DNA from 3 places in the Arthrobacter sp. TJ-270 genome. Region 1 is predicted to be linked to each of the others. Evidence: predicted binding sites of a transcription regulator. Region 1 holds the regulator's gene; each other region holds the start of a gene.

Region 1 (10,420 bases):
TCTGCGGCGCCGGCGTCGTCGTTCTCCCGCGGACATCCCGAAGTCCCACAAAGTAAGAGGTACCGAGTGTCACCCATGGCCCGCACCGCTCCGGTGCCCTCCGCCACGGATCCCGCGATCATCAGGAACTTCTGCATCATCGCCCATATCGACCATGGCAAATCCACACTGGCCGACCGCATGCTCCAACTCACCGGCGTGGTGGAGCAGCGGGACATGAAGGCCCAGTACCTGGACCGCATGGATATCGAGCGTGAACGCGGGATCACCATCAAGTCACAGGCCGTGAGACTCCCTTGGGAACTTGACGGCGTGAGCCACGCCCTCAACATGATCGACACTCCAGGCCACGTGGACTTCACCTATGAGGTGTCACGATCGCTGGCCGCGTGCGAGGGGGCAATCCTCCTGGTGGATGCCGCACAGGGGATCGAGGCGCAAACCCTGGCCAACCTCTACCTCGCGATGGAAAACGATCTCACGATCATTCCCGTGCTGAACAAGATTGACCTGCCGGCGGCCCAGCCCGAGAAGTACGCGGCAGAGCTGGCGAACCTGATCGGCGGCAAGCCCGAGGACGTTCTGCTGGTTTCAGGAAAGACCGGCGTCGGAGTCGAAGCGCTGCTGGACAAGATTGTCCGTGACCTGCCCCCGCCCGTGGGCGACGCTGATGCACCGGCCCGGGCCATGATCTTCGACTCGGTTTACGACACCTACCGTGGCGTCGTGACGTATGTCCGGGTGGTCGACGGACACCTGAGCCCGCGTGAACGCATCCAGATGATGTCGACGCGTGCCAGCCATGAACTCCTCGAGATCGGTGTCAGTTCACCGGAGCCCACGCCGTCCAAGGGGCTGGGGGTTGGTGAAGTGGGCTACCTCATCACCGGCGTCAAGGACGTCCGCCAGTCCAAGGTCGGCGACACCGTCACCAACCTGGCAAAGCCTGCCGCGGCGTCCCTAAGCGGTTATGCGGATCCAAAACCGATGGTCTTTTCCGGCCTTTACCCTCTGGACGGCGCGGACTATCCGGTGCTTCGTGATGCGCTTGAAAAGCTCATGCTCAACGATGCCGCGCTCGTGTATGAGCCGGAGACCTCCGCCGCGCTGGGATTCGGTTTCCGGGTGGGTTTCCTCGGTCTGCTCCACCTGGAGATCACCCGCGAGCGCCTCGAACGTGAATACAACCTGAGCCTGATTTCCACTGCACCCAACGTCGAGTATGAAGTGACGCTCGAGGACAAGAACATCGTCCACGTCACCAATCCCAGCGAGTACCCCGTAGGCAAGATCGCGGAAGTCCGCGAACCGATGGTTTCTGCGACAATCCTCGCGCCCAACGAGTTCGTCGGCACCATCATGGAGCTGTGCCAGAGCCGGCGTGGCGTCATGGGCGGAATGGACTACCTGTCGGAGGATCGGGTGGAGATACGTTATCGGCTCCCGCTTGCCGAGATCGTCTTCGACTTCTTCGACATGCTCAAATCCAGGACCCGGGGGTATGCCTCGCTGGACTGGAAGGCCGACGGCGACCAGGTAGCTGATCTGGTCAAGGTCGACATCATGCTCCAGGGAGAGCAGGTCGATGCCTTCTCCGCCATCACGCACCGTGACAAGGCATATGCCTACGGCGTCATGATGACCGGAAAGCTACGTGAACTGATTCCTCGGCAGCAGTTTGAGGTTCCCATTCAGGCCGCGATCGGCGCGCGCATCATCGCGAGGGAAAACATCCGGGCCATCCGCAAGGACGTTCTGGCCAAGTGCTACGGCGGTGACATCACCCGGAAGCGCAAGCTGCTCGAAAAGCAGAAGGAAGGCAAGAAGCGCATGAAGATGGTGGGCCGCGTGGAGGTTCCCCAGGAAGCGTTCATCGCTGCGTTGTCGTCGGACGAGTCCAAGGACAAAGCCAAGAAGTGACTGCAGTACTCCGCCGGGAGCGCAACCATGCCTAGCGCACTGCCGCTCGGAGACCCGGCTCCGTCCGACGGCGTGTTGCCTCCGGCGGCGGCGGCCGGTGCGATCGATCGTGACTTCGGGCTGTACGTGCACATACCCTTCTGTGCTGTCCGCTGCGGTTACTGCGATTTCAACACGTACACAGCGGCCGAGCTTGGCGGGGGAGCGTCGCAGGCCAACTATGCGCTCTCTGTTCAGCGGGAACTCAACTTCGCTGCCGGGGTGTTGACCGCTTCCGGCGTTGCCGAGCGTCCGCTGAGTACTGTGTTTTTTGGTGGGGGAACGCCCACGCTCCTGCCGTCGCAGGACCTGGCGCAGGTGCTGCAGACCGCGAAGGACGTTTGGGGCCTGGCACCCGGAGCCGAGGTGACTACGGAAGCAAATCCCGACTCGGTAACTCCCGAATCGCTCGAGGAATTGGCCCGTGCGGGTTTCACCCGGGTGTCCTTCGGCATGCAGTCCGCGGTGCCGCACGTGCTGGCCGTACTGGATCGGACCCACTCGCCGGCGAGGGTGCCCCTTGCGGTCGAGTGGGCGCGCGCTGCCGGATTGAAGGTAAGCCTTGATCTGATCTATGGCACGCCCGGTGAGGAGCTCCAGGACTGGGAGACCTCCCTCGAAGCCGCGCTTGCCCTCGAGCCGGATCATCTGTCCGCATACGCTCTCATCATTGAGGACGGCACTGCGCTGGCGAGGCGGATGCGGCGCGGTGAGGTTCCAATGGTCGACGACGACGACCACGCCGACAAGTACGAACTTGCCGAAAAGATGCTCCAGTCAGCTGGAATGTCCTGGTATGAGGTGAGCAACTGGGCGCGTACCGAAGGGGATCAGTGCCGCCACAATATTGCCTACTGGAAAGGGCATGACTGGTGGGGTGCCGGTCCGGGGGCCCATTCTCATGTAGGCGGAACGCGCTGGTGGAACGTAAAGCATCCATCCGCCTACGCCCAGCGTCTGGGGGCAGACGCTTCACCGGCTGCGGGCAGGGAAATACTGGATGACAACGCCCGCTATGTCGAGGATGTCCTCCTGCGCAGCAGGCTTGCCGAGGGGTATCCGACTGCCGCACTGCAGCCGGAAGGACGCCGCGCGGTCGCCGGACTGATTGCCGACGGGCTGATCGAGCCCTCTGCGGCATTCAAGGGGACTGTGCGCCTGAGCGGGCGGGGGCGGCTGCTTGCTGACGCCGTCGTTCGCCGCCTCCTGCCCAACTGATCTTCTAGTGGAAGATACGCAGGTTGAACGGGTAGCGGTACGGCCGACCGCGGTTCACGTGGATTCCCGCCGCAACTGCGAACCCGGCGAGGGTCACCCAGATGAGGGCATTGAGGACTGCGAAGATCCCGCCGATTCCGGGTAGCAGGGACAACAGCAGGCAGACTGCCGCAGCAATGCTAGGGGGAAAGGTGAAGTTGAACGCTTCCTTCGATTCCTGTTCCGTGAAGGGCCCGCGGTCCCGGTAGATCAGGAAAATGATCAGTGACGGGACGAAGCCCAAAATTCCGAGGAAATGGGCGAGCGTTGCCCACTGCCGGTCCTCCGCCGGAGTCAGCGGTGGAGCGCTGGGACTGGCACCCTGGAATGCGGGGACATTGTCCGGGGGTGCAGGGCGTGACGACGCGTCACCGTGCCGGTCTGCGCTGTTAGACAACGAAACTTCCTTCAAACTGGAGGACTTCACCGCGCATTCGCGCAGAACTTACTTCCTAAGGGTACTTGGTGGACAGGTCGGACAGGGTCGCCCGCACCTGCCGGAGCCCGGCGCGCCTATGCGCCTGATCCCGGTATGGTCAGGAAATCGATGACTTCCTCGACGCGGGCCAGCAGTGACGGTTCGAGATCAGCATAGGTATTGACTCCGCCCAGGATGCGTTTCCAGCCGGCCGCAACATCTGCCTGGGTGGAGTGCGGCCAGCCCAGGCGGGTCAGGATCCCGGTTTTCCAGTCCTCGCCGCGGGGAATGACCGGCCACGCCTCGAGTCCGAGTGCACGCGGTTTCACGGCCTGCCAGACGTCGACGTAGGGGTGCCCCACGATCAGCACGTTGTGCGCAGCACCCGGTACCTTCATGGCTTCGGCCGCTATCCTGGCTTCCTTGGTACCCGGCAGAAGGTGGTCTACAAGGATGCCCAGACGGCGGCCGCTGGACGGTGCGAAATCACGCACCACGCCTGCAAGGTCATCGACCCCGTGCAACGGCTCGACGACGATGCCCTCGACCCGTAGATCGTCTCCCCATACTTTTTCCACGAGTTCAGCGTCGTGGCGGCCTTCAACCCAGATCCTGCTCGCCCGTGCAGTGCGTGCGCGCTGGCCCGCAACCCGAACGGAACCTGAAGCAGTCCGTTGTGATACCGCGGCCTGCTTCACGGCAGGAATCAGCTCAACGGGCGAACCTTCATAGTGGAAACCGAACCCGAGCGGGAACGTGCGCCGCTTGCCGCGGCGGTCCTCCAGGATCATCACGTGCATCCCTCCGGACTTCTCGGTGCGAAGGATCTCGCCCACGAACCCGCTTTGGACATCCTCAAGAACGACACCGGGGCGGGCCTCGATCTTCTCAATTACGGCGCGCCGGGGCTGGGAGAGGTCCTGTGCGCCCCACTGGTGATACGACATGTGACTTCTCTCGCTTCCGCAATCCCTGCCGTTCGGACAGGCAGAGCCAATGCTAACAATCGCCTCAGACGTATTAGACTTGGCACTTAGGCGTGTTGAGTGCTAACTCAAGAAGCGGGCAGCGAAGTACATCGGAGGTGAACATGAGTGAGCCCAGGCGGCTTGAAGTCCTGCGAGCCATCGTTGAGGATTACGTTCATTCCCGTGAGCCGGTGGGGTCCAAGGCTCTGGTTGAACGCCACAAGCTGGGTGTCTCCTCGGCGACTATCCGCAACGATATGGCGCTTCTGGAAGAAGAAGGCCTTATTACCGCCCCGCACACCAGTTCCGGCCGTATCCCCACAGATAAGGGTTACCGCCTGTTCGTTGACCGGATCGCCGAGGTGAAGCCGCTGTCGGCACCGGAGAAGCGGGCTATCCGGGCGCTGCTGGAAAACGCGGAAGATCTCGATGACGTCCTGGACCGCACCGTTCGACTGCTCGCGCAGCTCACCAATCAGGTGGCCGTGGTGCAGTACCCGCACCTGGGCGCGGCGTCCGTCCGCCACATCGAGTTCGTCCTGCTCGCACCGACCCGCGTGCTTGTGGTGCTCATTTCCACCAACGGAGCGGTACAGCAGCGGGTAGTGCCCGTCCCCGCCGATGCGACCGAGACTGCACTTGCGGAGCTGCGTCAGCGCTTCCTTGAGAAAGTGTCGGGCGTGCGGCTGCCGTCGGTACCGCAGGAACTTGGCGCCTGCGCTGCGGAGCTTTCCCCAGCGCTGCAGCCGCTGGGCCAGGCACTTGCACACGGTCTGGAACAGTTGTCGGCTGCCAACCGCGAGGATCGCATTGTGTTGGCCGGCACGGCCAACCTTGCCCGTTCGACGCTGGACTTTCCCCTCACCATCGGCCCCGTCCTGGAAGCACTTGAAGAACAGGTAGTCATGCTTCGCCTCCTTTCGGAGATGGAGCAGGACGCACTCGGTGTCTCTGTCCGCATAGGTCGGGAAAACCCTTACGGCGGTCTCGCCGAGGCGTCCGTGATTGCCACCGGCTACGGACCGGACGCGCTGGCGAAGGTGGGGGTACTCGGACCCACCAGAATGGATTACCCCACCACCATGGCTGCCGTCAGAGCGGTAGCCCGTTACCTTTCCCGCATCCTCGATGAATCGTGACCGGATGACGGATCCCATGAACAGCAGCCGCTCACGCGGTGAGATAACAGGAAGTGATGTGCAGGAGTGAGTAATCACTACGATGTCCTTGGCGTTGCACGCGATGCCAGCGGCGAAGAAATCAAGAAGGCGTACCGCAAGCTCGCCCGCAAACTCCACCCGGACGTCAACGTCGGCCCTGAAGCGGCTGAGGAGTTCAAGCTGGTCACCCGCGCATACGAGGTGCTTTCGGATCCGCAGAAGCGGCGCGTCTATGACACCACCGGAAACGAAAACGGCACCGACAACGGGTTCGGCGGCGGCTATGCCGGCCCGGGCTTCGCCTTCCACGACATTTTCGAGACCTTCTTCGGAGGAGGCGGTCCCAGCGGTCCGCCGTCACGTACCCAGCGCGGCCAGGATGCCCTCATCGCCGTCCGTATCGATCTGAAGGATGCGGTCTTCGGCTCCAACAAGAAGATCGAAGTGGACTCTGCGGCAGTATGCCCCACCTGTGACGGATCCTGCACACAGCCCGGGACGTCGCCGAGAACCTGCGATATTTGCGGTGGGTCCGGGCAGGTCCAGCGCGCGGTCCGGTCCATCCTGGGCCAGGTTATGACGACGGCGACCTGCGGCACCTGCCAGGGGTACGGAACCGTCATCCCGCACCCCTGCAACGAGTGCAACGGGGACGGGCGTATACGATCACGCCGCAGCCTGACGATCAAGGTGCCCGCCGGTGTTTCAACGGGTACGCGAATCCAGCTTTCGGGTCAGGGGGAGGCAGGCACGGCGGGCGGCCCCCAGGGGGACCTTTACGTCGAAATCCGGGTCAACAGCGACCCGACCTTCCTGCGGGAGGGCGACGACCTTCACGCCACCTTGAGCGTGCCCATGACAGCGGCAGCTCTCGGCACCACCGTGACCATGACCAGCTTCGACGGTGATCAGGAACTCACGATCAAGTCCGGTACCCAGTCCGGCGAAGTGATCGCGCTCAAAGGTCTTGGAGTTACGCATCTGCGCGGATATGGCAGGGGAGATCTCCTGGTACACCTGAGCGTCGAGACCCCCCGGAACCTCGACGGCGCTCAGGAGGAGCTCCTTCGACGTCTGGCGGAAATGCGCGGCGAACAGTTCGCCGAAGGTCAGCTGGCCAGCAGCGGATCAGGGGTATTCGCCCGCTTGCGCGAGCGCCTCGGAAATCTCTGAGCGGTAGCCCGGACCATGACCAACCAGGCTTTCTTCGGTCAACCCGAAGACGTTCAAAGCGCTGTCACCGGCGCAAGCATCACCCTGCGAGGTCAGGAAGCCCATCACGCTGCAACCGTGAAGCGTGTGGTTCCCGGAGAAACGATCGACGTGGTGGACGGGCAGGGGCACCGTCTGAGCTGCACCGTCGTCGATGCGGCGCCTGCCGCCGTCGTAGTGACGGTGGACAGGATCTCCTTCGATCCACTCCCTGAAATCCGCATTGTCCTGGTCCAGGCCCTGGCGAAGGGGGACCGCGCGGAGCTGGCAGTCGAGGCAGCTACCGAACTCGGCGTTGACGCTGTTCTGCCCTGGCAGGCAGACCGCAGCATTGTGCGGTGGCGTGCCGACAAAGCTGTAAAGGGACGCGCGAAGTGGGAAGCCCTGGTCCGTACCGCGTCGAAGCAAAGTCGGCGCACCCGGGTTCCGGACGTCCTCGATGTGCTGGACAGCCGGGGCCTCGGGCGATGGCTTGACGGCGTTAATCACCCGATCCTGCTCCACGAGGAAGCGCAAGAATCTCTCGCGGGTTACTGGAACCGTGACCCGGGAGGCAGAAAAGGGACGCTGGCCGTAATCGTGGGCCCGGAAGGGGGAGTCGCCCCGCAGGAGGTCGAGCTGTTCGCCGACCACGGAGCCTTGCCGGTCCAGCTCGGAAATAACGTCCTGCGCGCCTCGACGGCCGGGCCGGCAGCGCTTGCTGTGCTCAACCAGCTCTCCGGCCGCTGGTAGCCCTCGGATTTCCGGCAGCTAACGGCTGATAGCCGGCGGTCAGCGGATGCTGACCAGCTTGTCATCGGCGACGTCGTCGGCAGCAGGCCCGGATCCGGGATCCGCCTCCGACGCCTCGTACACCTCAACGAGATAGGTTCCCTGTTCCAGGGCCACACTGAACTCATACAGCCCTACCGCACCCGTTCCCGCCTCCACCGGTACGGTTCCGTCGACAACATCTTCAGCGGGTACACCGCCCCCGTCCACGCGCCGGACCCTCCACTGAAGGCTTGTGTCCGTCGTGGTCGTGCTGCCCTGGATAATGACAGTCCGATCGGTGCGGACCGAGCTCTCCTGCGGGTTGATGATCCAGACAGGCGCCAATGCGCTGACGTCCCGCCGCAGAACGGAACCCAGCGCGATATGTCCGAATGCGTTGTAGCCCGCCTTGCCGTCCACCAGCAGGCGAACGCTGCTCGGACTTCCGCTGGCAATCAGGCCGGAATTGGCTGCTGCGGCTGTCGCGGTGTAAACGAGTTGCTGCACTGCCTGCACAGCCGTCTCCGCGTCGACCTCCGTGGTGAATGAATCGGAGGAAATGTCCACCGTGATGACGTTGTCCGGCGAGATCGAGGTGTTGACAGCGGAGGCATTCTGCCAGGGGCTGTAGTAGTCGTCGTCGAGCGGCTCAGCGCTGGTCATCGCCCAGACTGCAGCGGCGATCGGGTCTCCTGTCGATTCGGCCGGCAGGAATTCGCGGTAAAGCAGTCCGTTCGTCTCTCCCAGCCAGTAGACCGGAAGGAGGGAAGCGGCGTCTGTGGCTTCGGGGCTTCGCAGAGCGAGCTCCGGCATACTCGCCGCGGATTCGAGCAGCACTTCTGACTGAGGCGCGATCTCCGCCGTCGACTCGGGCGGGCCTCCGATGGTGCAGGCCTGCAGTCCCAGCGCCGTCGCGAGAAGTACGGATACCTTCCAGCGGCGCACCTTCGTCTGTCCAAAAAGAGGGATGGCGGCCATGCGTTTCCATCTCCTCTCCGTTTACAGTGTCCAATGGCTGGGGTTCCAGCACCGGGCTCAAATGTCACCATCAGGGATGATGAGAGTAGGAGCCGGAGCTGCCCTGCGCAGCAGTAATCCAGCTTGGCATAGGAAGTGTGCGCTACCGGCCGGTTTTCCCCAATCGCCATAGGACTGAGACGCGATTGATATCGGGCCGTTGCGTTCCTGAGATATTTTGTCCGCCCAGCCGGTGGAGCGGTTTCTCGCGAAGTGGATGCGAGCGGTAACAGGCCTGCGGCGGTACGCTAGTAGAAGGCTTCTTCAAAGGCCTGGACCAGCACCTAACCGGAAATTCCGGCGACACGAGGAGAGATGGAAGGCCCACGGGCCGATAATATGACGGATTCTGCAGTGGGTATGGGGGCAGCAGGCCTGGACAGCCGGGTCATCGAGTTTGATTCAGCCGACCAGATGGTGCAGGCTCTCGGCGCAAATGACGAGGCTCTCGCCATGATCGAGGGAGCTTTCCCCGGCGTAAGCCTCCACGTACGCGGCAATGATCTCTCCATCACCGGTCCCGCGACGGACGTTGGGCGCACCGAGCGCCTGATCAGCGAGATACGTACCCTCGCCGCCAGCCAGACGCCGGTGACAGCGCAGGTGCTGGAGCAGCTGCTTTTCATGCTCAAGACGCAGGGCGCTGCGAAGCCGGCCGAAGTCCTGTCGATGAATATCCTCTCTTCACGCGGCCGTACCATCCGCCCGAAGACGGTCAACCAGAAGAAATATGTCGAAGCGATTGATACGCATACCATCGTCTTCGGCATCGGCCCGGCCGGCACCGGCAAAACCTACCTGGCAATGGCCAAGGCGGTTCAGGCTCTTCAGCACAAGGAAGTCAACAGGATCATCCTTACCCGTCCGGCTGTTGAGGCGGGGGAACGGCTGGGATTCCTCCCCGGAACGCTGAACGACAAGATCGACCCGTACCTGCGCCCGCTCTACGACGCTCTTCACGACATGATGGATCCCGATTCCATCCCGCGCCTTATGGCTGCCGGAACAATCGAGGTCGCACCGCTCGCCTACATGCGCGGCCGTACCCTGAATGATGCGTTCATCATCCTCGATGAAGCGCAGAACACCACTCCTGAGCAGATGAAGATGTTCCTCACCAGGCTGGGCTTCGGTTCCAGGATGGTGGTCACCGGCGACGTGACCCAGGTGGACCTGCCGGGCGGGACCAGTTCCGGGCTTCGCGTCGTGAGCGAAATCCTGCAGGGGGTCGACGACGTCGCCTTCTCTCCGCTGGACGCCACCGACGTAGTGCGCCATCGCCTGGTCGGGGACATCGTGTCCGCCTACAGCAAATGGGATGAATCCCAGCGGGTTGCCCTGAATGGCCGCCGAAGCCCCGGCAAGACGGGCCGCAATGAGCATTGAGGTCAACAACGAGTCCGGTGTCGAGGTGGACGAAGAATCCCTGGTCAGGCTTGGCCGCCACGTGCTCGAACGGCTCTATGTGCACCCCGAGTCTGAGCTGTCCATCATTCTTGTGGACGTTGATGCCATGGAGAAGCTCCACATCGAGTGGATGGATGAGCCGGGACCAACTGACGTTCTGTCATTTCCGATGGACGAGCTGCGGCCGGGTACGGCTGCCCGTCCCACTGCCTCGGGCATTCTGGGTGATGTTGTCCTGTGCCCTGAGGTAGCGGGCACCCAGGCCGCCA
Region 2 (10,420 bases), on a different contig from region 1:
CGGCGTCGTTGAACTGCTCGTAGGCGCGGGCCTGGGCCTCGATACCCTGCGCTTCTGCGATGCCCTTCTGACGAACGACGTCGGCCTCGGCGACACCCCGGACCTGGATGACCTCTGCCTCGGCTGCACCGTTGGCACGGGTGACCGCTGCGGCAGCGTTACCCCGGGCGGTGCTGGCGGCGGCCTCGGCTTCGGCGGCGACCCTGTCGCCCTCTGCGGTCAGCCGGCGCTTGGTCAGCAGGACCTCGGCTTCAACCTGGTCTGCCTCCGACTGGCGTTTGCGCTGCTCGAGTTTACCGGCCGCTTCCTGTTCCACACGGTACTTTTCGGCGTCGGCGGGCTTGCGGATCTCGATGTCGAGTTCCCGCTCGCGGAGTTCCGCCTGGCGGGAGGTCACCTGCTGCTCCTTGAGCAGGATCGCCTCCTTCTGCTCGGCAGCGGCAAGGGGGCCCGCAGCGTCGGCCTGCGCCTGGCGTGCGTCGGCGACTTCCTTCAGCTCGGCGCGGCGGATAGCAAGGCGCTGTTCGGCCAGCGCTACCTGCTCGTCGGCGATCGCGGCAGCTTCTGCGGCTTCCTGTGCGGCGTTGGCCTCGGCGATTTTGGCCAGCTTTTCGGCCAGGGCGGCCTCGGGGCGTCCGAGATTCGTCAGGTAGCTGGAATCGTCATTCACGGACTGGATCTGGAACGTGTCGATGACCAGGCCCTGATTGTGCATCGAGTGCTCCGCCTCTTCCTTCACGCTCTTGGCGAAGGAAGCACGGTCCTTGATGATGGAGTCGACGGAGAGCGTGCCCACGATCGAGCGCAGTGAACCGGACAACGTTTCCTGCGTGTAGTGGTCGATCTGCTCCTGCTGGTTGAGGAAGCGCTGGGCCGCGCGGCGGACGGCTTCTTCGTCGCCGCCGACCTTGATCTGGGCCACGCCGGTCAGGTGGAGCTTGATGCCGTTTTTGGAAATGCCCTCGATCTGGAGGGTGACCTGCCGGGAGGCCAGCGAGATGGAGAACGCCCGTTGCGTGAACGGGTTGATGAAGGTTCGCCCGAAGACCACCCGCTGACTTTCCTGGGCACCCTTCCCGGTGATGATGAGCGCTTCCGACGGGCTCGCGATCCGCAGGGCCATACGGGCGACGATGACGGCGATCAGAGCAAGAACAACAACGACGCCGGCAATCACCCCAAGCGTGATTAACAGACCAATGTCCACAATTTCCCCCATTTATGAGACTGACTAGTGACGGCGGTTACTCGCCGACACCGACGCTACACGATGGGGAAAGGGAGCCTCGTGCGCCGTCGTCGCCCCGGTTTCTCAGGCGCCTTCGCGCCGGGCGTCAGCCCAGCTTTCCACAGCAGCGAGATGCCGTCGGGCGGCTGCCACCACGGCGTCGGGCCGAGGGTTCCGCCATGCCTGCTCAAGGTCGAAGAGCGCCTCGGCAACGGCGCGGCGCGCGGCGGCCAGAGTAATGGACTCCTCCGCCGAAGTGCTCTGTGTTGCCTGGTTGATGCTCATGACCCTTATTCGTACCTGCGCGGTCTTAGGACTGTGTATCCTGCAACGAATTTAGACGTCGGGTGGTGCGAGCTGCCAATCGGTCACGACGCCGATGTCCTTGCCTGCGTCCCGCGTGTTCAGATTTCGACGACGACGTCGGACGGTCGCTTGTCCGGTCGCCACCCCCGCCATACCGGGTGGCGCAGCTTGCCGCCCTGTGTGCGTTCGCTGAACTGGACCTCGCCTACGAGCGCCGGGCGTACCCACCGGGCATCCGACGCGTCAGGCGCCGGAACGTCATCGAGTGGTGGAGTCTTGCGGCCCATCTTTTTCAGCCGCGAACCGATCTCGGCCAGTTCCCGCTCCGTCAGGCCGGAGCCGACCCGCCCGATGTACTTCAGCTCCACACCGTCGGGGATCGCCACCAGCAGTGAACCGACCTTGTGCGCACGGCTGCCCTTGCCCGGCCGCCAACCTACGACGACGACCTCCTGGGTCAGTGAGTGCTTGATCTTGACCCACGATTCGGAGCGGCGGCCCGGCGAGTAGGGGCTGTTCACCCGCTTGGCCATGATTCCTTCAAGGCCAAGTTCCTTGCTCGCGTCAATGGCTTCGTCCAGGGTCGCATCCAGGGCAGGCGGTACCTGGATGTGGCCGTCCCCGGGTGCGTCGACTGCCTGTTCGAGGACTTCGCGGCGTTGGGAGTACCCGAGGTCAAGCAGCGAGTTGCCGTCGAGGTGCAGCAGGTCGAAGAGCAGGAAGTGAACCGGCGTCCGCTTCCGTGCCGCATCGATGTCCGACTTCTTGGTCAGGTTCATGCGCCCCTGGAGCATCCCGAAATCGGGCCTGCCGGCTTTGTTGATGGCGACGATTTCGCCGTCGAGCACTGCCTGTTCTCCGTTGACGTAGCTGCCTAGGTCGGCCAGTTCAGGGTAGGCGTTGGTCAGGTCGTTGCCGTTCCGGCTCAGGAGCCGGGTTCCGTCCGGCGTGACGGTCGCGAGGGCCCGGATTCCGTCCCACTTCATCTCGAAGGCCCAGTCGTCCTCGGAACGCAGCAGCCCCGGAGACCCCGTGGTCGCCAGCATGGGCTTCAGCTGAGGCAGGTCCTCTGCCGGCCGGGGCGTGAACGCCGGTGGTGACGCCTGACCGGGCTGTTCCTTCATAAGGTGGATCAGCCAGTTCTTCTCGGCGGAGTCGGTGGAGCCGCCGGTGTGAATGAGGGCGTACCTGCGCACAGCGTTGCCGCCCTTGGCCAGGCCGCCATCCTCGCGGCCGTGCAGGGTGCAGATGACTTCCTTGCCGGGCCGCCATTTCTCGGCTTCATAGGTGCCGGAGTCCCAGATGTGGACCTCGCCGCCGCCGTACTCACCTTTGGGGATGGTGCCTTCGAAGGACGCGTAGTCCAGCGGGTGGTCCTCGGTCTGGACGGCGAGGTGATTCTCACCGGTGGAGGTCGGCGGCCCTTTCGGAATGGCCCAGGAGACCAGGACGCCGTCGCGCTCCAGCCGGAAGTCGTAGTGCAGGCGCCGCGCGTGGTGTTCCTGGATGACGAAAGTGTTGCCGCCGGACTCCCCCACCTTGTCCGGGACAGGCTCGGGCGTCTTGGAGGCGTCCCGCATGGAACGGTACGTGTGCAGCCGGTCCGGGCCGCCGTCGTCGTGTGAGCCCAAGGAAACAGCCGCCCCGTCGGCCTGTCCGGGATACATGTCGGCCAGCAGGTCCCCGTACTCCCGGATGCGCTCAACGACCTGCTCGAAGTCGACGTGGGCAAGATCAGGATCGTCGAGTTCCTCCCAGGTCCGCGGCGCCGCCACCATCGGGCGCACTTTCCCACGGAGGGAGTAGGGCGTGATCGTGGTCTTGTTGCGGTTGTTCTGGCTCCAGTCCAGCAGCACCTTTCCACCGCGCAGCGACTTCTTCATGTCGCTGACCACCAGATCCGGATGGTCAGCTTCAAGGACCCGCGCCAGTTCCTTCGCGACGGCGGATACCTGATCCGAGGTCTGCTTACGGTCGAGCGCGGCGTATAGGTGGATACCCTTCGACCCACTGGTAACCGGCCGGGGATCCAGGCCCATGTCGTTGAGGATCTCCCGGGCCAGCCGCGCCGTCTCCGCGCATTCAAGAAGCGAGGCGCCCGGGCCAGGATCCAGGTCCAGCACCATCCGGTCCGGGTTGTTAATTTCGCCGTTGGGCCCGAACTGCCACTGCGGGACGTGGATTTCGAGGGCGGAAATCTGTCCCAGCCACGTCAGCGTCGCCAGATTGTTGAGCATCGGATACACGTTGGTGTGGTCACTGTGCTCAATACCGCGCCGCTCCACCCACGACGGCGCCGACTTGTCCAGGTTCTTCTGGAAGAACACTTCCCCCGGCTTGTCCTCGGTTCCAACGCCGTTGACCCACCGCTTGCGGGTCACCGGGCGGTTACGGGCGTGAGGAATAAGGCAATCAGCGACGGCGGCGTAATAGGCCAGGACGTCGGCCTTCGTGGTGCCGGTTTCGGGATACATCACCCGGTCCAGGCTGGTCAGCTTCAGGCGGCGCCCATCGACGGTAACCGTCTGCTGCGCGTTGCCGGTGGCCATTTCCCCAGTCTTGTAGGGATGCGCCGTTTTCGCCAGTGGCGGCAGCGGGCACAACCGCCCGGTCAGTCGCCGAACTGCTCCTCGTACCGGGCCACGTACTGATCCCACAATGCCGGGTCCTGCCCGAGGGAGCGTTCATTCAGGTAATCGTCCAGGCCCATCAGCGTCAGGTGCCAGCCTGCCGCCGACCGGGCGATGTCCTGGCCCTCCTGAATGGTGTTGGTGAGCGTGAGGAGGCTGCCGCCGTCGTCGTCGTCCTCAATTTCCCAGCGCAGGACTTCCTCATCCCAGGTGTAGGCGAGCAACCGGGGCTTTTCCGCCTCCAGGACGGTGCCCTCCATGGCCTTCTGGCCGGGGAATTTGAAGGTGACCACGGCACCCGGCCGCGGCAGGATATCCAGCTGGCACGGGAACCAGTACTTGAGTTTCTCGGGCTCGGTGAGGTGCTTCCAGAGCACCCTGGCCGGTGCGTTGAAGCGCATTTCGAACCAGAGGGCGGGTTCTCCATCGGCAAGCGTCTTGGTAACCATCGGTTCGGAGTTCACCTAAGCAATCGTAGACCGGCACGGGCAACACTGGTTCACTAGGAACATGAGAGCGATCTGGAAAGGCGCAGTAGCGTTTGGGCTGGTCAACGTCCCTGTGAAGGTTTACAGCGCCACGGAGGACCATGACATCAGCCTCCATCAGGTCCATGACAAGGACGGCGGCCGAATCCGCTACCAGCGCCGATGCGAAATCTGCGGAGAAATCGTCGAGTACAAGAACATCGACAAGGCGTACGACGACGGCGAGCGCACCGTCGTCCTCACCAGCGAAGACCTTGCGTCGCTCCCCGTGGAAAAGAGCCGCGAGATCGAGGTGGTCGAGTTCGTTCCCAGCGACCAGATCGACCCGATCATGCTCGACCGCGCCTACTACCTTGAGCCCGATTCAAAATCGACGAAGGCGTACGTCCTGCTCCGGCGCACGCTGGAAGAAACTGACCGGACTGCGATCGTGCAGTTCTCTCTCCGACAGAAGTCACGGCTCGCGGCGCTGCGCGTGCGCGGTGACGTACTGATGATTCAGACGCTCCTCTGGCGGGACGAGGTACGGGAGGCCACCTTCCCGTCCCTCGACGAGAAGGTGCGTATCTCCTCCAAGGAGAAGGAAATGTCCGCGGCCCTGGTCGAGTCATTCTCCTCCGACTTCGATCCCGAGAATTTCAAGGACGAGTACCAGGAACAGCTGCGTACCCTGATCGAGGCGAAGCTCGAAAAGGGCGAAGCTCTCGATACCGAGGAAACGTTCGGGGAAGGTGAAGAGGGCGACGGGTCAGGGAACGTGCTCGACCTCATGGAAGCACTTCGCCGCAGCGTCGAGAAGAACCGCGAAAAGAAGACCGCGGCGGGTACAAAGAAAACATCGAAAGCAGCATCAAAGAAAGGCGCATGATGGGATTCATACGGAATGATCTGGGGCAGCAGACAGTGGTGCGCCCGCCCAACGCTCCCATCATTGGATGGGCGCTCCTGGGCGCGGCATCCATGATGGCGCTTGAGGAAAAGAACCGGCAGGCGCTCTCGGCAGCCAGTAAGGGGTGCCTAATGCTCTGGGCGGCGCTGGAAGTGACGCAGGGAGAGAGCGGCTTCCGCCGGACCATGGGCAGCCTGACCTTGGGCTGGCTGGCCCGGAATCGTTAGTCAGGACGCCTGGCCCCCGACCAGTGGGTCTTCGGGCGCTTCTTCGCGTTCCTTCTCCAGGAGTTTTCGGTCCCGTACCAGCCGGAGCGCTGTGACCAGCAGGATGCCCCCGACGACGTTGAACACCACGGTGTAACTGAACCAGCCCAGCCAGTCCTGGTAACTGATATCGGCACCGGTCTGAATGGCGCCGAAGATCAGCAGCGAGTCGAGGATCGAGTGGAAGAGTTGCAACCCTGACAGCAGGAAGCCTCCGACGACGGCGGCGGCCAGCTTGCCGCTCATCGCCTCGGTCCCGTGCTGCATCCGCGTCATGAGCGTGATGGTGCTGCCGCCAAGCACGGCCAGGCACACTGTCTGCCAGCTGAAGCCGGCGCCGACGTAGTGTTCGGCCGCAGTGACGACGGTCGGGGTCCACTGCGGGAAGGCTGTCATCACCAACGCCATGAAGAGCCAGCCGCCCGCGAGGTTAGCGAACAATGTGCCAGCCCACAGTTTGCCGAGTTGGCCAATAGTGGCTTGCTTGGCAGTGACGGCAGCAATCGGGACAAGGAAACCCTCAGTGAAGAGCTCACTTTTCGCGAGGAGAAGCGCTATCAGACCGGCGCTGAATGCGACTCCAGCCAGTAGATGACTATCCGTCTGATGGAGTACCGCCAGGTAGGCCATGACGCCGATGCCTATTTCAAAACCACCGAACAGCCCTGTGATGAGGACATCGGGGAAAGTGCGGTGCAGGCGCTGGGCACCTTCGTCGACGGTTCGGTCGAACGACTCCTCGATCTCATCCTCGACCGGGCCGGGTGTGTTGCCGAGTTCCCGCCGTCGCGCGTCGCGGTCGTTCTGGTGATTCTCCAAGCGCCTCGCCTATTTTCCGTTGAAGTATTCGCGATCGGGCAGGACTTAACCCTCCTGGGGCTCTTCACCGCCTTGCCTGCCAACTCGATGCTACGGCGCAGGGTAGGGCGCCGATTTCAACGACTTCGCGAGGTGAACCGCGTTCGCAGTCATAGCGGAAATGGTCGAGGCAACCGGATCAGGCACCTGGTCGAGGTCCTTGAAATCCACCGTCTGCATCGCCTCTCCCACCCAGTACACGCCGCCCTGGGCAGGAACCGTGAAGCCGATGTCGTTCAAACCCTGATGCATCTCCGCGGTGACGTGGTGGGCGCCGTCCTCGTTCCCGACGACGGCGGTGAGTGCCACCCTGTTGTACATGATAGGCCTGCCGTCATCATCGGTGGAGGACAGATCCGCATCCAGCCGCTCAAACACGCGCTGCCCAATGCTGCTCATGTGGCCCACCCAGATTGGAGCGGCGAGGAGGAAAATGTCCGCGTCCAGGATCTGCCGCCGGAGCTGCGGCCACTGGTCCCCCTCACCCATGTCGATTTCCACGCCGGGAGCCACGTTGTAGTCCACGACCCGGGCCGACGACGTCGTTACACCCTGCTCCTCCAGCTTGCTGAGAATGCGGCTGGCCATAAGGCCAGAGCTCGATTCAGCGGGTGAGGGGCTGAGCGTGCAGATCAGCGCAAATGCTTTCAGGTTTTCCATGGGGGTTCCTTCCACTCTGTACACGATCTTCGTCGCCGTTCCCGTCGTGGACGGGACAGCTTACTGGCGGTACCCCTCCACCTGGTCGATCGGCCGGGCCTCTGCCTCCTGGGGACTCTCCCCCGCATCCTGCTTTGCCCGCCTCTGGCGGAGCAGATCCCAGCACTGATCGAGTTCCTCCTCGACCCGCCGCAGGCGGCCCCGCCGGTCTTCGGCGGAGTCACTCTCATCGGGGGAGGAATCGCGCAGTCCGTGCTCCTCATCGACAAGGGACTGAATCCGCGCCAAAATGTCCTGATCATTCATGACAAACTCCTTCGCTGGCTTCGAGAAGTGCTCGCCCGCTGGGATGTCCCGAGACAGGCCGGGATAGACAGGCTACTTAGTGTCCGCCCGAATATCCACCGAAAGGGGCGTTTGCGTGATCACTCCATCGATGCCCTAAACTGACTGGGAACTATTTGCCTGTGTAGCTCAGTCTGGTAGAGCATCCGCTTCACACGCGGAAGGCCCGGGGATCGAGGCCCCGCGCAGGCACTGTTCGTAGCCCGTCCCGCCACCCGCGGGACGGGTTTTTTCGTGGGCTTGCGTTCGTTATGAGCGAACAAAAAGGAGTTAGCACTCCATGGGGTCGAGTGCTAATCTACCTACAGGTTGAGCGAACAAGGCTCAACCCCAGCACACTAGATATTCTCAGGGAGTGAACCATCATGGCTATGAAATTCGACCCATTTCGCGAACTGGACCGCGTGGCCGGCGCACTTCTGGATACCCGCCAGGGCCTGCGCCTGATGCCGATGGACCTCTACCGCGAGGGCGACCACTACATCCTCAGCGCTGACCTTCCCGGCATTGACCCGGGGTCAGTTGATATTGACGTCGACGGGCAGCTGCTCACCATCCGCGCCGAGCGCACGCTGCGCAACGTTGAGGGGGTCAAGTGGCTCACCCGCGAACGTGACAGCGGATCCTTCCTCCGGCAGCTGAACCTTGGTCAGGGTATCGACATTGACGCCATCTCCGCACGGTATGAGAACGGTGTCCTCAGCGTCACCATCCCGGTCAGCGAGCGCGCGAAGGCCCGCAAGATCGAGGTGGTCTCAGGCGAGGACGCCCAGCCGGTACGGGGCGACAAGGCTGTGGAAGCCTAATCCCCCTTCACCGAACCACAGCAAAAAGAACGACGACGACGGGCTGCGACCCGTCGTCGTTCTTTCTCCTCTGGAAGGTTACCGGCCTCGAACCGTGCGGTGCTTGTCCCGCAGCGCAAGCGCGAGAGCAATCATGGCGATAGCGAGGACCAGGTGCAGGATGTTGTCCCCTGCGTTGAAGGGGACAAAGTTGGCATCTGAGTCATGCGGGACAATCAGCCCATAGATGAACAGAACGGCATAGATAACGCCTCCCCACAGGAGGAAGTTATAGGCGCCGGTCGCCGATTTCGCCATTACCACACCAGCTACGCCGAACAGGAGGTGAACGATATTGTGCAGGACGGAGACCTGGAAGATCCCGAGCAGGAACGCTTCCGAGCCAGGACCCGCAATGGAAAACTGATCGTAGTTGCTGGTGATGCCCGGAATGAATCCGAGGATACCGATAAGCAGGAAGACTATTCCGACTGCGAGCGCGGCTTTCTGGATGTTGCTTCGGGTTGTAACTCCCGGGTCCGATGAGTGTGTGGATGCCATTGCTATATCCCCTCTGATCTGCCGGCGTGGCGGGGCGTCGGCGTTTGTTCTTGCGAGATGATGAACAGCACTTCCCGCCACTGGTAATGCCAGACTGACACAATGAAGTGGAAATAGAAAGCATGCTTAGTTAACTTTTCGATAACCCTTTGTCTGGTTATCGACCCTTGCGGTGCCTGCCGGACCTTGGGGAGGATGGTGCATGACATTCTCACCAAAGACTGCAATAGTGACGGGATCCAACTCGGGTATTGGACGGGCGACTGCGGTGGCCCTCGCCGAGGCCGGAATGGACGTCGGCATCACGTGGCATTCCGGAGAAGAGGGGGCGAAGCAAACCGCGCGGGAAGTAGAGCAGCGCGGACGCCGGGCGGTGATCGCTCACCTGGACACCTCCGACCCCGAGGCGGGGGCAGCTGTGGTTGATCACCTCGCAGAAGAGCTCGGCGGGCTCGACGTCTTCGTCAACAACGCGGGCATGAACAAGCCGATGCCCTTCCTCGAAACAGATTTCGACACCTGGCGGACCATCCTGACGGTCAACCTCGACGGCGCGTTCATCTGCATGCAGCGCGCGGCGCAGAGAATGATCGAAGCCGGCAACGGCGGACGGATCATCGCCGTCACCAGCGTGCACCAGGAACAGCCACGCGTCGGCTCCACTGCATACGACGCTTCCAAACATGCGCTCGGCGGGCTTGTGCGCACCATGGCGCTTGAACTGAGCCATCTCGGCGTGACCGTGAATGCGGTCCTCCCTGGTGAGATCTCCACGCCAATGAATGATGCCGAGGATGAGGACCCGAAAGAGGTCGACCGCCCCGGCATCCCGATCGGCCGTCCAGGTGCTGCCATGGAAGTCGCATCAGTGATCGCCTTCCTCGCAACGCCGGCGGCCAGTTACGTCAACGGCGCGTCGTGGGCCGTTGACGGCGGGATGCTGCAGATGGGACCGCAGGCCGGCTCGCACCTTCACGACCACGCGTGGCGGAAGGGCTGAGGTCGTTTTGCTGTCACTAGTTTTTTGCTTGTTTGCCTAGTTTTTGTCCAGACTCCATTCACCAAACATTCAGGAAGGCCCAATAGTGTGGCGTCAGTCACACTTCAGAGAGGCTCTTCCATGACCACTTCGCAGCACCAGTCCCTGACCGACTTTTCCGCTTTGAAGCGCGGCCAGCAGGTCACCTTGCGCCACCAGTCCGGCAACCAATACACGGGAGTATTGGACGATCGCGCAGACGATTCCTCAGTAGTCTGGGTCCGTCTTGACGACGGTGCGGGACGGCGCCTCTTCCACCGCGAGGACGGATACAGCATCGGATATTGACTGCATCACCCTCAGGGCACCGGTGCCCAGGCGCTCCCCCGCTCAGGCCCGACCCACGGCGAAGAGCTTCCGGACGT
Region 3 (10,420 bases), on a different contig from region 1:
GTAGGTGAACCGGATGTCTTCAAGGCGCACGGACGACGGCGCCCGCTGCAACCGCCGTTGGCCTTCGACGGCGACGGGATACCCCATGAACTCCTCGTAGTCCTTCAGGTTCGCCAGGTCCTCGTCGATGGAACTGAGCGAGGTGACGAGACTGGTTGCCGTTCCCAGTGCGCGGCTGACGATCTGCTGCACGTAGAGAAACTGGCCGACAGGCTGGGCGCGGACGATGATCTGGCCGACCACCCAGATCAGTGCGATCACCTCGGCTCCGTACTGGAGCGAGTCAGCGAGCAGCTGCCTGGGGATGTATTTGCGCTGGAATTCGAGACGGCGTTTCTCATCGGCATCGCGGAGCCGGGACCGCAGGTCCATCAGATAACCCACAATGCCGTAGAGCCGCATTTCAGCGATGTGCTGCGGGCGCATGAGATTCGTTTCGATCATCCGCCGCTGCCGCCGCGAGTCGACTTGGGTGTTCCAGTGGGCCATCTGTTCACGAGAGAGGCGGAACTGCAGATACACGCTGGGAACGATGGCCACCAGCACGATCAACGCGATCCACCAGCTGACCAGTACCAGTGCGCCGATGGCGAGCACCACCGAGACAAGCTGCGTGAAGATTGCCGCAATGCGGTCCAGCACCCGCGAGTAGGAGTCGGAGAACCTGCGGGCGCGGTCGTAGAGATCGACGGTTTCCTTGTCGTCATACCGCCAGAACTCAAGCGCGAGGAACCGCTCATACATCAGGTCACCTACGATCGCCCCGACGCGGAAGCTCAGCACCTGCTGGATATAGCGGTCGACGCCGTTGAACCCGCCCCACAGCAGGCCAAGGACCGCGGTGATCACCACATACACGATGGCCTGCCCACCGGCATCAGGGTCACCGGCGTACGCCTCGGCAAGCGCCGTCGTCGTAAGCGCAGCGAAGTAGGTGGTGACCAGCGGCAGGACGGCAGCTATGAGCGAGCCGACCACTTTCATAGCGACGCCGCCCGGCGACGCCTTGATGCTGACCTTCAGCACCTGCCCCACCGCACGGGCGTACGGCCGCAGAGCAGGCCGCGGACGAGCCGGCCGCGGTGGGCGCAGGGACTCGTCGCTCATCTGCTCTGTCCGGCTATTCGGCTTGCTACCTGGACCGTCTACTTCGAACTGCTACTTGGACCCGTAATTGGGCGCCTCAACGGTCATCTGGATGTCGTGAGGGTGTGATTCCTTCAGCCCGGCAGATGTGATCCGGACGAACTTGCCCTTGGCCTTCAGCTCCGGGATGGTGCGCGCCCCGGTGTAGAACATGGTCTGGCGCAGGCCACCGACCAGCTGGTACGCCACGGACGACAGCGGGCCCCGGTAGGCGACCCGGCCCTCAACGCCCTCGGGGATGAGCTTGTCATCACCGCTGACGTCACCCTGGGAATAGCGGTCCTTGGAGTAGGACGTGTTCTTGCCGCGGGTCTGCATTGCGCCGAGAGAACCCATGCCGCGGTAGGTCTTGTACTGCTTGCCGTTGACGAAAACCAGTTCGCCGGGAGCTTCAGCCGATCCAGCGAGGAGCGAGCCGAGCATGACGGTGTCCGCACCGGCGACCAGTGCCTTGCCGATGTCACCCGAATACTGCAGGCCGCCGTCGGCGATGACCGGAACGCCGGCGGGAATTGCTGCCTTGGCGGACTCATAGATGGCCGTCACCTGGGGGACGCCGACGCCGGCTACCACGCGGGTGGTGCAGATGGAACCCGGTCCCACGCCCACCTTGATGCCGTCAGCACCCGCGTCGATCAGCGCCTGCGCGCCCTCCCGGGTAGCGGCCTGACCGCCGATGACGTCTACGTGCCCGGCGGCTTTCTCGGCTTTGAGCCGGGCGATCATCTCGAGGACGCCGGCGCTGTGGCCATTTGCCGTATCGACGAACAATGCGTCCACACCGGCGTCGACCAGTGTCATGGCGCGTTCCCAGCCGTCGCCGAAGAAACCGATGGCGGCTCCGACACGGAGGCGGCCCTCGTCGTCCTTGGTGGACAGCGGATACTGTTCCGCTTTCGTGAAGTCCTTGACGGTGATGAGGCCGCGGAGGATGCCGTCGTCGTCGACAAGGGGAAGCTTCTCGATCTTGTTCTTGCCCAGAAGGCCGATCGCATCCTCACCGCTGATGCCCACGTGGCCCGTGACCAGCGGCATCGGGGTCATCACTTCGCGGACCAGCCGGTGCGGGAACTCGTGCTCGGAGACAAACCGGGTGTCGCGGTTGGTGACAATTCCGAGGAGCCTGCCGTCGCCGTCGACCACGGGAAGGCCCGAGACGCGGTAATGGCCGCAGAGGTCATCGAGCTCGCGCAGGGTGGCGTCAGGGCCGACGGTGACCGGGTTGGTGATCATGCCGGACTCGCTGCGCTTGACGCGGTCCACCTGCTCGGCCTGGTCGGCGATCGACAGGTTGCGGTGGATGACGCCGAGGCCGCCCTGGCGCGCCATGGCAACCGCCATGCGGGCTTCGGTGACGGTGTCCATGGCGGAGGACAACAACGGGGTCTGCACACTGATGCGCTTCGAAACCCGGGAACTGGTATCCGCTTCGGACGGGATGACGTCAGTATGTCCGGGCAGCAGCAGGACGTCGTCGTAGGTCAGGCCAACAAAGCCGAAGGGATCATGGGGGGTCGACTGTTCGCTCAACGCGGCGCCTCTTTCGGGGGGATGCTGTGGGAGTATCGCCAGTGCGGTGGACCGGCGCGTTCCGGCTTCTATCGTAGAACGAATGGAATCCATCCCCTATTCCAATGACCCCTTTAAAGATGTGAAACGAGCAACGTTCCGGCCTTCGGGGAAGACCGGAACGTTGCTCGAGCGCCCCTGGCGGCCAAGTGCTGCCGGTGGCTGGTGCCTTTAGTGGCTATGTGCCGCTAGTGGCTGTGGCCGTGGTGCTCTTCTTCTTCGGCCGGCTTCTCAACCACGAGGGTCTCGGTGGTGAGAACCAGTGCGGCGATCGAAGCTGCGTTGCGCAGGGCCGAGCGGGTGACCTTCACCGGGTCGATGATGCCGGCATCTACGAGGTTCTCGTAGTCGCCGGTGACGGCGTTGAAGCCGTGGTTGACATCAAGCTGGCCGACCTTGTCAACGACAACGTAGCCCTCGAAGCCTGCGTTCTCGGCGATCCAGCGCAGCGGCTGGACCAGTGCACGGCGGACGAGGCCGACGGCGGTAGCCGCATCGCCCTCGAGCTTGAGCACAGCCGGGTCTTCTTCGAGGACCTTCGAAGCGTGGATCAGCGCGGAACCGCCACCTGCGACGATTCCTTCTTCCAGGGCTGCGCGGGTGGAAGAAACAGCATCTTCGATGCGGTGCTTCTTTTCCTTGAGCTCAACCTCGGTGGCTGCGCCGACCTTGATGACTCCAACGCCGCCGGCGAGCTTGGCGAGGCGCTCCTGGAGCTTCTCGCGGTCCCAGTCAGAGTCCGTGCGCTCAACCTCGGCGCGGATCTGTGAAACGCGATCGGCAACATCCTGCTCGCTGCCTGCACCGTCAACAATGGTGGTGGCGTCCTTCGTCACGGTGATGCGGCGGGCCGTGCCCAGCACTTCGAGGCCGACCTGGTCGAGCTTCAGGCCCAGATCCGGGGAAACGACCTGCGCACCGGTGAGGGTGGCGATGTCCTGGAGCATGGCCTTGCGGCGGTCACCGAAACCGGGAGCCTTGACCGCAACAACGTTGAGGGTGCCGCGGATCTTGTTGACCACCAGGGTGGACAGTGCTTCGCCCTCGATGTCCTCAGCGATGATGAACAGCGGCTTGCCGGCCTGCAGCGCCTTCTCGAGCAGCGGCAGGAACTCCTGCAGAGCGGAGATCTTGCCCGAGTTGATCAGGATCAGCGCGTCTTCGAGGACGGCTTCCTGGCGCTCGGGGTCGGTCACGAAGTAGGGGCTCAGGAAGCCCTTGTCGAACTGCATGCCTTCGGTGAGGACGAGCTCGGTCTGCGTAGTCGAGGATTCCTCGATCGTGATGACGCCGTCCTTGCCGACCTTCTCAAAGGCTTCGGCGAGCAGGTCGCCCACTTCCTGGCTCTGGGCCGAGATAGCGGCAACGTTTGCGGTCTGCTTGCCAACGACCTCGCGGGCGTTTTCGAGCAGGCGGCCGGCAACGGCCTCGATGGAGACCTCGATGCCGCGCTTCAGTGCGCCCGGGGCCGCACCGGCAGCAACGTTGCGCAGGCCTTCCTTGACCAGTGCCTGTGCGAGGACCGTGGCCGTCGTCGTGCCGTCACCGGCAACGTCGTTGGTCTTGGTTGCAACTTCCTTGGCGAGCTGTGCGCCGAGGTTCTCGAAGGGGTCGTCGAGCTCAACCTCACGGGCGATGGTCACGCCGTCGTTCGTGATGGTGGGGGCGCCCCACTTCTTGTCGAGGACGACGTTGCGTCCGCGGGGGCCGAGCGTCACCTTGACGGTGTCGGCCAGCTTGTCGACGCCGGCTTCCAGCGAGCGGCGAGCGGCGTCGTTAAACTCCAACTGCTTTGCCATTGTATTGGTTACGTTCCTTTCAGGCTTGTGCAGGGATGCGCTTACTTACAGGAAAGAACCCCGGCCGAATGTGACCGGGGTTCTTCTGCACAACTACTTGACGACGATCGCCAGAACGTCGCGGGCGGAGAGAACCAGGTACTCCTGGCCACTGTGCTTGACTTCGGTTCCGCCGTACTTGGAGTAGATGACGACGTCGCCTTCAGCTACGTCGACCGGAACGCGGTTGCCGTTGTCGTCAACGCGGCCGGGGCCTACTGCGACGACCTCGCCCTCCTGGGGCTTTTCCTTGGCGGTGTCCGGGATAACCAGACCGGAAGCGGTGGTCTGCTCGCCTTCCAGCGGCCGAACAACAATACGATCTTCAAGAGGCTTGATAGAGACCGACACTCGGACCTCTCCTTCACTTGGTTTGAATGAATCTGGGGTTTCGAGCAGGCGCTGACCGTCGTCGCGGTGCCGGTTGGCGCATCCTCGAAGGATTAGCACCCTCATAGCGAGAGTGCCAAGTCCGACTTTATGCAACGGTTAGCACTCGGTCAAGGCGAGTGCCAAAGTGTCACTGCAAAGCAGGTGGGGGATCCGATCCGGGAGAGTGACGTCTAGACTGAAGAGCCCGGCCCAGCCCCCTCGCCGAAAGCGGTACCTTGACCCAGAACCTCCTTGAGCCCATCCTGACTCCCGAGGGCTGGGAGCTGCTCAACTCGCTCGGACCCTACTCCGAGTCCGAAAGCCTCCGGCTCAACGAACAGCTCCGCGCTGCGGGCCACTCCCCCGAGGTGGTGAACGCGGCCCTCACCCAGTCCCGGCTGCGGGCCAAGGCCCAGGCCAAGTTTGGTCCCTTCGCCGCCCGGATGCTGTTCACGCCCGCCGGACTCGAGCAGGCGACCAGGCTCAACGTCGCCGCCCGGCACGCCCAGCGTTACGTCACAGCCGGGCTACAGAAGGTGGCCGACCTCGGCTGCGGCATCGGCGCCGACTCGATGGCCCTGGCCACCCTCGAACGCGACGTCACCGCCGTCGAACTTGATGAAACCACCGCGGCAGCCGCCACGATGAACCTCCTGCCTTGGTCCAACGCCACGGTGGTCAACGCTGACGCGTCAACGGTGGACCTCAGCGGGTACGACGGCGTCTGGCTGGATCCGGCCCGAAGGACCACTTCCAGCTCGGGCACCAAACGCCTCTTCGACCCGGAGGCCTTTTCGCCTCCCCTGTCCTTCGTCGAGAGCCTCGCCGATACAGGGATGCCGGTCGGCGTGAAGCTGGGCCCTGGGATACCCCACGACGCCATCCCTCCGAACTGCGAAGCGCAGTGGGTCTCAGTGGACGGCGATGTCACCGAAGTCGTCCTCTGGTTCAATGCGCTCCGCCGCGACAACGTCCGCCGCAGCGCCCTGCTGATCGGCGCGGCGGGCGCCACGGAACTCACCAGCAATACCGACTTCGGCGAGGACGACGCCCCGCTCGGTCCCGTCGAGGGGTACCTCTACGAGCCGGATGGCGCCGTGATCCGCACGGGCCTGGTTGCCGACGTCGCACGGCGCATCGGCGGACACCTGGTCGATCCGCACATCGCGTACATCTGCGCGCCGGAACTGGTCGAAACCCCGTTCGCGAGGCCCTACCGGATCCTTGACGTCATGCCGTACAACGTGAAGGCCCTGAAGTCCTGGGTCAAGGCAAACGACATCGGCGTCCTCGACATCAAGAAGCGCGGGACCTCCGTCACCCCCGAGGAGCTGCGCAAACAACTGCTCGCCGGCTCGAAGAAGTCAGTCCGCAAAGCCACGCTGGTACTGACGAGGATCGGTGAAGACCGCGTCGCCGTCGTCGTCGATCCGGTGCTGGGCTAAGGGGAAAAACTAGGCCGGCCGGCGCGAGAATTCGCCCGCCTCGCGGATCTGCTCAGCCGTCGGCCGCACCCCGGTGTAGAGCACAAACTGTTCGGCGGCCTGCAGCGCGATTACCTCGGCACCCGTAATCACGGGCTTGCCTGCTCGCCGGGCAGCCTGGACAAGCGGCGTTTCGGACGGCAACGCAACGACGTCGAACACCAGCGACGATGAAGCAATCGCCTCGTCGCTGAATGACTGGACCTCCTCGTCCTGCCCTGCCATACCGAGCGGGGTCACATTGATGAGCAGGTCCGCGGTGGAATCGCCGGGCTCGGCCTGCCACTCGAACCCGTACAGCCCCGCCAGGCGCCTGCCTGCCTCTTCGTTCCGGGCCACGACGGTGACCTGCGTGAATCCCGCATCCCTCACGGCCGCCGCAACAGCCTTGGCCATTCCGCCTGATCCGCGCAACAGAACCGACGACGACGGCGTTACCTCCGTCCGCTGTCCGATCAGTTCGGCGACCGCAAGGTAGTCGGTGTTGTACGCGGTGAGGACGCCGTCGTCGTTCACGATGGTGTTCACCGAGTTGATCGCCAGCGCCGAGGGATCCATCCGGTCCATCAGCGGGATCACGTCCTCCTTGAACGGCATGGACACGGCGCACCCGCGAATCCCCAATGCCCGGACACCTCCGATGGCGGCCTGCAGGTCCGTGGTGGTGAACGCCTTGTAGATGTAGTTCAGCCCAAGCTGGTCGTAAAGCCAGTTGTGGAAACGGGTTCCGATGTTGCTAGGCCTCGCAGCGAGGGAAATACACAGGACCATGTCTTTATTCAGGATCGGCACCCGTCAATTATGACCTGCGCCCTTCACGTCCTCCAGCGTGGAACCATCACCAAACTTCTGCTTCGAAATAATGCTGACTTTCCCGTTGGTCTCCAGCACAATCGCCGCGACGTTGGAAAGGTCACCGTTGCCCTGCATTCGGGCGGCCTGGAGAAGTTCCGATTTCGTCAGCCGGTTCCTGCGGAGGTCCTCTTCCTGGACCTGGCCATCTCTGAACAGGAGAACCGGACGGGAAGTGATCGCTCCCCTGAACCCAGGCCAGCGGGACGACAAAAAGGCCACGATGAACTGCAGCGCCGCCAGCAGGGCGAGTGCGAACGCTCCCTCAGTCCAGGAGACATCGGAACTGAGCAGGATGGTTGCCAGCGTGGATCCGAGTGCGACCGTGATGATGAAATCGAAGATATTGAGTTGGCTGAGGGTCCTCTTGCCCGACAATCGAAGAACGACGACGAGAAGGACGTAGGCGGCGGAGCCGACCAGCAGTACCCGACCAACATCAGCCCAGCTATCGAACCACATACCGACTCCCAACCTGTTCCTGATCATTCATGCTTTTCGCTCCTCGCGGCGTGCATGTTGTGCCTCTTCTCACGAAGGCTTGACCTTCACACTAAGTCCCAGAGGCGTCTTCAGCGACCGTAGAGCATGCCCTCTGCACTACTATTGAGGTCAGTTCTCACCCGCGATGGCGCGATACCGAGGCAAATTTTCCCCACCGTCCGGTACCGGTCAGGAGCACATACCCATTGAAGATAGAGTTCGCGAAGTCGGAGCAGTCGACCCTCGGCGTTGAGTGGGAGCTCGCACTTGTTGACCGGTATAACGGCGACCTGGTGTCCGTGGCCAAGGAAGTGCTCCGGGGCGTCAACGAGCGTCATCCTGAGCTCCAGGCCGACGACGAACACCCCCACATCAAGCAGGAACTCCTCCTCAATACTGTCGAGATCGTCACGGGAATCTGCCACACCGTCGCGGAGGCCAAGGAGGACCTCAGCCGGTCACTCGCCGCGGTACGCGAGGTGACTGACCCGATGGGCGTCGAGTTGTTCTCCGCCGGATCCCACCCCTTCAGCGCACCGCGTTCCCAGCCTGTGACGGACAAGGAACGGTACTCCAAGCTCATCGACCGCACCCAGTGGTGGGGCCACCAGATGGTGATTTACGGCGTCCATGTCCACGTGGGCCTGGACCACCGGGACAAGGTGCTTCCCGTGCTCGACGGGCTGGTGAACTACTTCCCGCACTTCCAGGCGATCTCGGCGTCGTCCCCGTTCTGGGGCGGCGAGGACACCGGCTACGCGTCGCAGCGTGCGCTGATGTTCCAGCAGCTTCCAACCGCCGGGCTGCCGTTCCAGTTCCGGAGCTGGGCAGAATACGAAGCCTACGTGCAGGACATGTTCACCACCGGCGTGATCGATACGGTGAGCGAGATCCGCTGGGACATCCGCCCGGTCGGCAACCTCGGAACCATTGAAATGCGTGTCTGCGACGGGCTATCCACGCTCGAGGAGGTCGGCGCCGTCGCTGCACTGACCCAGTGTCTCGTGGACGATTTCTCCACCACCCTGGACAACGGCGGATCCATTCCGACCATGCCGCCGTGGCATGTGCAGGAGAACAAGTGGCGCGCCGCCCGCTATGGGCTCGAGGCCATCATCATTCTCGACGCTGCCGGCACCGAACGGCTCGTCACGGAGCACCTGATGGATGAGCTCAACCGGCTCGAACCGGTTGCGGCGAAACTCGGCTGCTCGCAGGAATTGGCCGACGTCGAAAAGATCCTGCAGCGCGGCGCCGGGTATCAGCGGCAGCGCCGCATCGCCGCCGAGAACAATGGCGACCTGAGCGCCGTCGTACTGGATATGGTGCGTCAGCTCCGCGCCTGACAGGCCGCCGTGGCGTCAGTCGCTGACGGAGGGCTGCCACCCGGCGTCGCGTCCCATTCTCGCCAGCAGCCTGGTTTCCCGATCCGCGTCGGGCGGGACAGGAAGCGCGGGCCTGCAGATGCCTTCCATGTAGAGGTGCTCACCGAAACCATCAAGGGATTTCTCAATGAGATCGAGCTCATCCTCGGTGAAATGCGTGTCCCGACCCGCACCACGCGCAATGTCCCATCGATGCACCAGCAGATCAAAGCCGTAGAACGTCGTGAGCGTCTTTCCGACCGTCGTGGGACCGAAGAAACCCTCGAAAGACGTCTGCGCAAGCTCGGCGGTGTCGAGGACGTTTTGAACGCGGGAAGCATGTGACTTCCATGCCCCCACGGGATCCTGCGCCGAGTCCGGACGCGAGCCGGCGTCGATGTTGTGCTGTCCCAGAAAGTCCCGTTCGCTATCAATCAGGTGGTCCAGAACGTCGAGGACCGTCCAACCGGTACATGGCGACGGCGCCGTCCAGTCCTCCACGGTTTCGAGGATTTCCCTCAGCCGGGCATTCTCTGTCCGAAACAGTTCCGAATAGGTAAGCATGGAACAACCGTAGGTCAGAGGTGGACCGTACTCACCGGCATAGAGGAATCGGTGCCGAAACCGATCCCGCTGGGCTCGCCGCCGTCCATGATGATGCGCGCCGCGAGCGCGGCGACCATGGCGCCGTTGTCAGTACATAACGACGCCGGCGGGATGGTGAGCGAGATGCCCGCGGCTTCGCAGCGTTCCCAGGTCAGCTGCCGAAGCCGGGAGTTGGCGGCTACTCCCCCGCCCAGCAGCATCGAGGTGATGCCGTGCTCGGTACAGGCCAGCACCGCCTTCGATGTGATCACATCGACCACCGCTTCCTGGAAGGACGCCGCAACATCGGCAACCGGTACCTCGACACCGCGCGCCTCGCAGTCCTCGACGAACCGCGCCACCGCCGTCTTCAGCCCACTGAAGGACCAGTCGTACCGGTGGGGGCCGGGCTGCTCCGCGGTCCCCATATACTTGGGCTGACTCAGCCCGCGCGGGAACCTGATGGCAGAAGGATCACCCTGCGACGCGAGCCGGTCAATCACCGGACCGCCCGGATAGCCGAGGCCGAGAATGCGTGCCACTTTGTCATACGCCTCGCCCGCGGCATCGTCGATGGTGGAACCCAGCAGCTCTACGTCGGACGCCAGGTTCCTCACCCGCAGGATCTCCGTGTGGCCGCCGGACACCAGCAGGGCCCCGAGGTTGTCCGGCAGGTCACCGGCGTCGAGCAGGCCAACACCAACGTGCGCCACGAGGTGGTTCACCG

The links. The regulator HrcA, encoded in region 1, represses chaperone genes, less so after heat shock. The targets are predictions, from matches to a motif close to TTNGCACTCGNNNNNNNCGAGTGCNAA.
Region 2: the regulator HrcA is predicted to act here: its motif matches at 7,941-7,967, upstream of AC4D2M_RS07750 (Hsp20/alpha crystallin family protein).
Region 3: the regulator HrcA is predicted to act here: its motif matches at 5,043-5,069, upstream of groES (co-chaperone GroES).

Annotation. Positions count from the first base shown of each region.
Region 1 covers NZ_JBZCNB010000004.1:200,913-211,332, reverse strand. The annotation lists gene lepA (translation elongation factor 4) at 67-1,920, shown strand; gene hemW (radical SAM family heme chaperone HemW) at 1,948-3,177, shown strand; gene AC4D2M_RS10030 (DUF4870 domain-containing protein) at 3,182-3,613, opposite strand; gene AC4D2M_RS10025 (DUF3097 domain-containing protein) at 3,730-4,581, opposite strand; gene hrcA (heat-inducible transcriptional repressor HrcA) at 4,725-5,741, shown strand; gene dnaJ (molecular chaperone DnaJ) at 5,808-6,935, shown strand; gene AC4D2M_RS10010 (16S rRNA (uracil(1498)-N(3))-methyltransferase) at 6,951-7,706, shown strand; gene AC4D2M_RS10005 (GerMN domain-containing protein) at 7,746-8,705, opposite strand; gene AC4D2M_RS10000 (PhoH family protein) at 9,084-10,130, shown strand; gene ybeY (rRNA maturation RNase YbeY) at 10,120-10,420, shown strand, end outside.
Region 2 covers NZ_JBZCNB010000003.1:115,515-125,934, reverse strand. The annotation lists gene AC4D2M_RS07800 (flotillin family protein) at 1-1,219, opposite strand, end outside; gene AC4D2M_RS07795 (hypothetical protein) at 1,313-1,513, opposite strand; gene AC4D2M_RS07790 (ATP-dependent DNA ligase) at 1,633-4,083, opposite strand; gene AC4D2M_RS07785 (SRPBCC domain-containing protein) at 4,146-4,628, opposite strand; gene ku (non-homologous end joining protein Ku) at 4,675-5,520, shown strand; gene AC4D2M_RS07775 (hypothetical protein) at 5,517-5,768, shown strand; gene AC4D2M_RS07770 (formate/nitrite transporter family protein) at 5,769-6,626, opposite strand; gene AC4D2M_RS07765 (flavodoxin family protein) at 6,717-7,325, opposite strand; gene AC4D2M_RS07760 (DUF2630 family protein) at 7,386-7,631, opposite strand; tRNA gene AC4D2M_RS07755 (tRNA-Val) at 7,789-7,862, shown strand; gene AC4D2M_RS07750 (Hsp20/alpha crystallin family protein) at 8,036-8,476, shown strand; gene AC4D2M_RS07745 (DUF4383 domain-containing protein) at 8,555-9,016, opposite strand; gene AC4D2M_RS07740 (SDR family oxidoreductase) at 9,219-10,016, shown strand; gene AC4D2M_RS07735 (hypothetical protein) at 10,137-10,343, shown strand; gene AC4D2M_RS07730 (cysteine hydrolase family protein) at 10,386-10,420, opposite strand, start outside.
Region 3 covers NZ_JBZCNB010000001.1:459,736-470,155, forward strand. The annotation lists gene AC4D2M_RS02135 (ABC transporter ATP-binding protein) at 1-1,107, opposite strand, end outside; gene guaB (IMP dehydrogenase) at 1,159-2,769, opposite strand; gene groL (chaperonin GroEL) at 2,904-4,514, opposite strand; gene groES (co-chaperone GroES) at 4,608-4,904, opposite strand; gene AC4D2M_RS02155 (class I SAM-dependent methyltransferase) at 5,162-6,370, shown strand; gene AC4D2M_RS02160 (shikimate 5-dehydrogenase) at 6,380-7,201, opposite strand; gene AC4D2M_RS02165 (DUF421 domain-containing protein) at 7,205-7,750, opposite strand; gene AC4D2M_RS02170 (glutamate--cysteine ligase) at 7,951-9,090, shown strand; gene AC4D2M_RS02175 (TIGR03086 family metal-binding protein) at 9,106-9,672, opposite strand; gene tsaD (tRNA (adenosine(37)-N6)-threonylcarbamoyltransferase complex transferase subunit TsaD) at 9,687-10,420, opposite strand, start outside.